DNA from 3 places in the Streptomyces sp. BK022 genome. Region 2 is predicted to be linked to each of the others. Evidence: riboswitches for the same ligand, from Rfam matches in the RefSeq annotation. Region 2 holds a riboswitch; each other region holds the start of a gene.
What was found. Region 2 has a riboswitch for cyclic di-AMP ahead of EV284_RS23795 (M23 family metallopeptidase). Riboswitches for the same ligand answer to the same signal wherever they lie in the genome.
Positions count from the first base shown of each region.

Region 1: linked by a shared signal. The riboswitch ahead of EV284_RS26945 (transglycosylase family protein) and the one ahead of EV284_RS23795 (M23 family metallopeptidase) in region 2 are both predicted to bind cyclic di-AMP.
Region 3: linked by a shared signal. The riboswitch ahead of EV284_RS06480 (transglycosylase SLT domain-containing protein) and the one ahead of EV284_RS23795 (M23 family metallopeptidase) in region 2 are both predicted to bind cyclic di-AMP.

Region 1 covers NZ_SHKU01000007.1:84,978-87,231, forward strand. The annotation lists gene eno (phosphopyruvate hydratase) at 1-385, opposite strand, end outside; gene EV284_RS26945 (transglycosylase family protein) at 717-1,427, opposite strand; cyclic di-AMP (ydaO/yuaA leader) riboswitch at 1,432-1,610, opposite strand; gene EV284_RS26950 (transglycosylase family protein) at 1,805-2,254, opposite strand, start outside.
Region 2 covers NZ_SHKU01000006.1:17,879-20,132, forward strand. The annotation lists gene EV284_RS23795 (M23 family metallopeptidase) at 1-814, opposite strand, end outside; cyclic di-AMP (ydaO/yuaA leader) riboswitch at 824-991, opposite strand; tRNA gene EV284_RS23800 (tRNA-Met) at 1,252-1,325, opposite strand; gene EV284_RS23805 (dihydrofolate reductase family protein) at 1,391-2,254, opposite strand, start outside.
Region 3 covers NZ_SHKU01000002.1:108,314-110,567, forward strand. The annotation lists gene EV284_RS06475 (Cof-type HAD-IIB family hydrolase) at 1-665, shown strand, start outside; gene EV284_RS06480 (transglycosylase SLT domain-containing protein) at 736-1,218, opposite strand; cyclic di-AMP (ydaO/yuaA leader) riboswitch at 1,223-1,458, opposite strand; gene EV284_RS06485 (polyprenyl synthetase family protein) at 2,006-2,254, shown strand, end outside.

The DNA of each region.
Region 1 (2,254 bases), on a different contig from region 2:
CGCTGGCCTCGGAGGCGGCGTGCGCCACGGCGAGGGAGACGCCGAGGATGGCGTTGGCGCCGAGCGAGCCCTTGTTGTCGGTGGCGTCCAGGTCGAACATGGCCTGGTCGATCAGGCGCTGCTCGGTGGCGTCGTAGCCGACCAGCTCCGGGCCGATCTGCTCGATGACGGCGAGGACGGCCTTCTCGACACCCTTGCCCTGGTAGCGGTTCGGGTCACCGTCGCGCAGCTCGATGGCCTCGAAGGCACCGGTGGAGGCGCCGGACGGGACGGCGGCACGACCCGTGCTGCCGTCGTCGAGGCCGACCTCGACCTCGACCGTGGGGTTGCCTCGGGAGTCCAGGATTTCCCGGGCTACGACGACGTCGATGGACGGCACGAGCATCTCCTTCATGGATGTGACGCGATGAGTGCGGGGCGTGCGCCGGATGGCATGCCTTGCCTCTAGAGCCTAACCGTCCTGGGGCCGTCGGCCGTCGACCGACCGCCTCGTGGACGGGGTGGGACAGGGAGACGGTACCCATTGTTCCCGTCCGGAACAAAGGGTTCTGGGCAAAGCTTCCGGACGCGCGGGCCGGTGCGCCGGGCGGGCCGGCCGCACCACGCGCACCGCCCCGGCGCGCGGGGGGAACGCGCACCGGGGCGGGGGGTCCATCAGGGGACCGGAAGCTCGGGGGCCGGACGGTTCGGGGGCCGGGCCGCCGAGCGGGTCGCGGTTACTTCAGGTGGAGCATCTGGCCGGGGAAGATGAAGTCGGCCTTCTCGACGATGTCCTTGTTCAGGTCGAACAGCTTCTTCCAGCCGCCCTCGACCTTGTGCTTGGCGGCGATGGAGCTGAGCGTGTCGCCCTTGACCACCTTGTACTCGCCGTCGCCCTTCTTGACCTTGCCACCGGTCGGCGTGGTGACGGTCTTGCTCGCGTCCGGACGCTCGGTGGAGCGGGAGGCGGCCTGGTCGTCGGCGGCGCGGCCGGAGGTGTCGGCCGCGGCCTTGTCCTCCGTCTTGGTGTCCGTGGACGGAGCCGGGCTCGCCGGGGCGGCGGAACCGCTGTACGGCGTGCTGGACAGACCCGTGCCGCAGACCGGCCAGGCGCCCTTGCCCTGGGCGGAGAGCACCTTCTCGGCGACGGTGATCTGCTGTTCCTTGCTCGCCTTGTCGGCGGTGGCGGCGTACTGCGTGCCGCCGTACGCGGCCCAGGTGGAGGCGGAGAACTGGAGCCCGCCGTAGTAACCGTTGCCGGTGTTGATGGACCAGTTGCCGCCCGACTCGCACTGGGCGACGGCGTCCCACTCGGAACCGGTGGCGGCGGAGGCGCTGCCCGACGCCATCACCGGGCCCGCGACGGCCGCGCCGGCGACACCGGCGAGCGCGAGGACACGGACGGTCTTGGACGGGCGACGGCGCTTGCCCTTGCTGGAAAGCAGCATGGATCGATCCCCTCACCGACGCCTGCGAGGTGAGCTGTCGGGTTCGGGCCGGTTGAGTTGCCCGGCCACCCCTCCCCGGTACTTCTGGAAGGCGTGGCTCCACCCCAAGCCCGTCCCGGTGTCGGACACCGGTTCGGGCACCTACCTTGGGTCCCCCGCTCCTGCCTACGGCGCTTTACGCGACGGTTGTCCCCGACGGCCGCTGGCAGGATTCGGCGTTGCGGCCACGGGGGCTCGTGGTGACGAGCGGTCCCGACCGTAGACATGCCGCGCGGCGAAATTCAAAGACGATCAGGTCTTCTGAGAGTCATCCCACACTTTCGCCAAATAGGACATATAAGAAGATAGCGGGGCGTCAAATGCCGCTATTCGGAGTCCTATTCGCCCGGCACCCGCAGGGTCCGGCCCGGGTCGACATGGTTCGGGTCGGCGCCGATGGCCTGCTTGTTCGCGGCGTAGAGGGCCTCCCAGCCGCCGTCCACACCAAGGGAGTCGGCGATGGAGCCGAGGGTGTCCCCGTCGCGGACGGTGTAGGTGCCCGCAGAGGCGGTGGCGTGGCGGCCCGTGCCGGCTGTGTGCTGACCTTCCGTCACGTTCTCGTCGGCGCTGCCGCCGCGGTGACGGCCGCCGCCGAGGTCGCCGGTGTCGACGAGGCTCCAGGAGCCGCCGTCCTCCCACGACTCGTCGTCCTCCGCCGCGGGGGCGCCGGAGGCCGAACCGCCGTCCTTGTACCCGTGACCGGCGGCCGGGGGCGTGGACGCGTCGGAGCGGGCGGCTCCGGTGTCCTTCCCGGCGTCGCCGGCGGTGTCCTTCTCGCCGGCGCCCGA
Region 2 (2,254 bases):
TCGTGCGGTAGCCGTACGCCCCGGCCCAGCCGGCCTCGGTGATCGTGCCGCTGTGGATCGCCTTGATCAGCGTGCCGGTGGGCGCGGCGAAGTCCAGACCGGTGTGGTACCCGGAGGACCACATCGAGCCGGCCTGCCCGAAGGTCGAGGTGATCGTGTACGAGGAGGTCGGCAGCGTGTACTGCTTGGCCAGCGCGGCGAGCCGGGCCGCCTCGGCCTTCTTCTCGGCGTCGGCCTCCGCCTTCTCCTTTGCCGCGGCGGCCTTCACGGAGGCTTCCTTCGCGGCCTTGGCGGCGGCCTCGGCGGCCTGCTGGTCGGCCTTGGCGACGGCGGCCGCGGTGGCCCGGCTGTCGGCCTTGCTCTGCTGCCGCTCGGCCTGGGCCATGATCCGGCTGCGCAGCGCCTCGCCCGCGTCGGCGGTGGAGTCGTCACTGGCGGCGGTGGCCGTGGCGGTGGCGACGCCGGCGAGGGAGGCGGCGGGCGTCTCCGTGTGGTGGTGCCCGTCGATCAGGGAGTCCACCGAGGGCAGGTCGGGCAGCGCGAGGGACACGGGCGGCTTGCCGGTGTTGGCGCTCGCCATGCCACCCGCGCCGACGGCCGCGATGACACCGACGCCGAGCACGGTGGAGCTGCGGGCGAGTCCGCCGCCGCGCTGCTTGGCCACCCGGTGGCGGCCGCGTACCGCGGGCAGGGACTCCTCGGTGGGGTTCCACTCCTCCCACGCGCCGTCCTCGGCACGGGGGGCGCCGTAGGCAAAGGGCTCACTCGCGTTTGGCGCGAACGGGGCTTGTGGGGCAGGCCGGTTGGACGCCACGCGGGCGCACTCCTTTCCCTCCTCCGCCTACCGGGTTAGCTGACGGGTTCGGAGCAGGAAGGTCTCCTACGCGCGTAAACCCGGCGTGCTCCGAGGGCGGTGCACAGCGGATCGGGCGCGATTCACCCCAAAGTGGTGGGTCCCCGGTTCCCTCGCGGGATTCGGCGTGTGCGCACGGCGCCGTCTCTGCTGACGGCGGTAACGACCGCGCTGCGTTATCGAACGTTAATAGACACGCACACTGGATTCCAAGCCCGTTCAGCTTGATCGTTTGACGTTCTGGCGGGGGGTGAAACGGTCAGGAACGCCACGAACAGGGCGAGTTGACTGCGCTTCAGGAGTCACAGGAGTTTTGCTGGTGACTCAAAAACACCAGCAGCCCCGGAAAACACTCAGGGCCGGAATCCATTTACTGGATTCCGGCCCTGAGTCTTCAGTAGCGGGGACAGGATTTGAACCTGCGACCTCTGGGTTATGAGCCCAGCGAGCTACCGAGCTGCTCCACCCCGCGTCGTTGTGTCTCAAGCATACGTCATCCGCGGGGTCCGGCGCACACACGCCGCCGTGACGTGGGCCTCAGTGCGGAAGGTGAGCGTTCGGTCGCTGCGCGAGAGCGGCGTACCCGGGCACCGTGACCACCTCCACGCCCCCGGCCGCCAGCACGCCCGCGCCGTCGGCCGCGGCGACGAAGGTGTCCGGCTCGCGCCAGGCGGTGACCACGCGGCGCACCCCCGCTTCGAGGATGAGCCCGGCGCACGGGACGGGCCGGGAGGCTCGGTGGGCGCAGGGCTCCAGGCTGCTGTAGACGGTGGCGCCGGGCAGGCGCGGGTCGTCCCGGTCCAGCTTGGCGAGCGCGGCCTCCTCGGCGTGGACCACCGGGTCGCCGCCCTCGCGGGAGTGGCCGCGCGCCAGCTCGGTGCCGTCCGCCGCGACGATCACCGCGCCCACGCTGAAGGCCGTGTCCGAGGGCGGGCAGAGCGCGGCCAGCTCACAGGCGGTACGCAGCCAGTGCCGGTCGGCGGCGGTCTCCAGCGGGCCGGTGCCGGGGGCGGTGGGCTCGTACCGCATGAGGACCACGTCCTCGATGCGGCGGGTGTCGGTCAGCCGCAGCCGGCCGCCCTGGTAGGCGCCGGGGCCGAAGAGGCGGGGGGCGGCCGGGTCACCGACGAAGAGCGGGGCGAGGACGAGCTGGAGTTCGTCGGCGAGGCCCTGCCGGAGGAGCTGGGTGTGCACGGTGCCGCCGCCCTCCACCATCAGCCGGCGCACCCCGCGCACGTCGTGCAGGTGCGTGAGCAGCGCCCGCCAGTCGAGGCCGGCGCCGAGCGGGACCACGTCGGCGGTGTCCCCGAGGAGGGCCGTGGCCCGCTTCGCCCCCGCGTCGGTGGTGTAGAGGAGCTTCTCGCCGCCGGTGTGCCAGAAGTTGGCGGCCGGGTCGAGATC
Region 3 (2,254 bases), on a different contig from region 2:
GCCCGGCGCCCCGCGTGCGCCCCCTGCTGGCCGCGCTCGGCGGCACGGGGCTCGCGGTGTGCGCGCAGGGCGCCCAGGTGTACGACGCCGCCACCGGCACCCTGCTGTGGTCGGTCCGGCTGGACCGGGAGCTGGCCGAGACCGCGCTCGGCAAGATCGAGGCCGAGGTCGGCCAGGTGCACGCGGCCGCCGACCAGGACGGCGTGGACGGGCTCACCCTGATCGAGTCCGGCTACCGGATGCCGCACCCGACCCTGCCCGCCGTACGGGTGGAGCGGCGCGAGCAGCTCTGGCGGGCGCCGATCAGCAAGGTGCTGCTGCGCCACGACCGGCTGTCCGACGACGAGCTGGCGGCCACCGCCCGTGCGGTCGTCGGCTCGCTGGCCACGGTCACCATGTCGGGACCCGGCACGGTCGAGCTGCAGCCGTGCGGGATCACCAAGGCGACCGGTCTCGCGCTGGCCGCCGAGCACCTGGGCCTCGGCCGCGCGGACGCCGTCGCCTTCGGCGACATGCCGAACGACATCCCCATGTTCCAGTGGGCGGCCCACGGCGTCGCCATGGCCGGCGCCCACCCGGAACTGAAGGCGGTGGCCGACGAGGTGACCCTCTCCAACGAGGACGACGGGGTGGCCGTCGTCCTGGAGCGCCTGTTCACCCCCTGAAGCCGACGGCCCCCGCCGCATGCGCGAGGCGTGCGACGGGGGCGCGGTGCACGGTGATCGTGCGGCGGGCCTAGTACGGGCCGTTGACGTTGTCGATGGAGCCGTAGCGGTGGTACGCGTAGTTGCAGGCGGCGGTGATGTTGGCGACCGGGTTGTACGGGTCGAAGGACGTGCCGGCGACGTGGTACGTGCGGAAGGTCGGGTCGATCACCTGGAGCAGGCCCTTGGACGGGGTGCCGTTGATGGCGTTGATGTCCCAGTTGTTGATGGCCAGCGGGTTGCCCGAGGACTCGCGCATCACGTTGCGGTGGATGCCGTTGTAGGTGCCCGGGATGCCCTTCTCGGCCATGATCGCCAGGGACTGGCGGATCCAGCCGTCGAGGTTGTTCGGGTACACGGCGGAGGCGGCGGCGGGCTTGGCGGCCGGGGCGGCGGAGGCGCTGGTGGCGCCGACGAGGGGGAGCGCGAACATCGCGGCACCGGTACCGGCGACGGCGAGCGTGCGGACGATGCGCTTGGTGCGGGCACGGCGCGGCTGAGCGGCAGCAGACATGTCGGTGTTTCCTCTCCGTCGCCTGCGAGGTGAGCTGTCGGGTTCGGGCGGGGAGGTGCCCGGCCGCGTCGTCCCCGGTGCCCGTCGGACACCGGGGACGATCACGGCTTCACCCCGAGCCGTCCCGGCGCGACATGGGTCGCGCCGGTCCGGCGGCTTACCTGGGTCCCCCGCTCCTGCCGTACGAATGAGTTCGTGAGTGGGTGTGCCAGGCGCGGCAGGATTCGGCGTTCGCCTGACAGGGCGGGAACGTATGCGACCGCACATGTCCGGAACAAGTACCGGATTCACCCAAAGAGCTAGTTGACCTTGATCTGTCCCAAATGGCCCACTTGATCCTTTGCGCCCGCCAATCCCCAACTTCCGTACCGCGCACGGTAAGAAGGGGGTGAGAGGGGGGCTTTCGGGGGTATGCGCGCCGAGGTGGTCCGCGTGAGCCAACTCACGGAATCGCAAAATACGCAAAATCAGACATGGGGGATTATGTGGATTTGAGCCGTCTGTGGGTATTAGGGAGTGTCGGTCCCCCACAGGCGGAACCTCTTGCACTCTCCCGTTCGTTGGCCCGGTGTGACCCCCGGAGTGTCGGATCGTCCGGCCGACTCCCCCTATACCGACCGTTGTCGGCCATTCGGCACATGCCGGACGAAATCCGATACCTCACGAGCTGGACCGGTGGGTGCGATCGGTGATCGAAAGAGGACCGGATACGCTGACTTGACTGATGGCAGCGACCTATCGACAAGCCGTGAAGTCGCCAGCAGACACCAGCAGACAGGAGAACCTCGTGACCGTCGTCGGGCCGTTCGGGCTGAGCGTGCGGGACCAGGCACTGGAAGCCGATGTCCAGGCCGGACTGGCGGCTGTCGAGGCGGGCCTGCTAGAGGCCACCAAGAGCGAGGTCCCCTTCATCACCGGGTCCGCCCAGCACCTGGTGCGGGCCGGGGGCAAGCGGTTCCGTCCGCTGCTCGTGCTGCTGTCCGCCCAGTTCGGCGACCGGCACGCCCCGCGCATCATCCCCTCGGCCGTCGTCGTC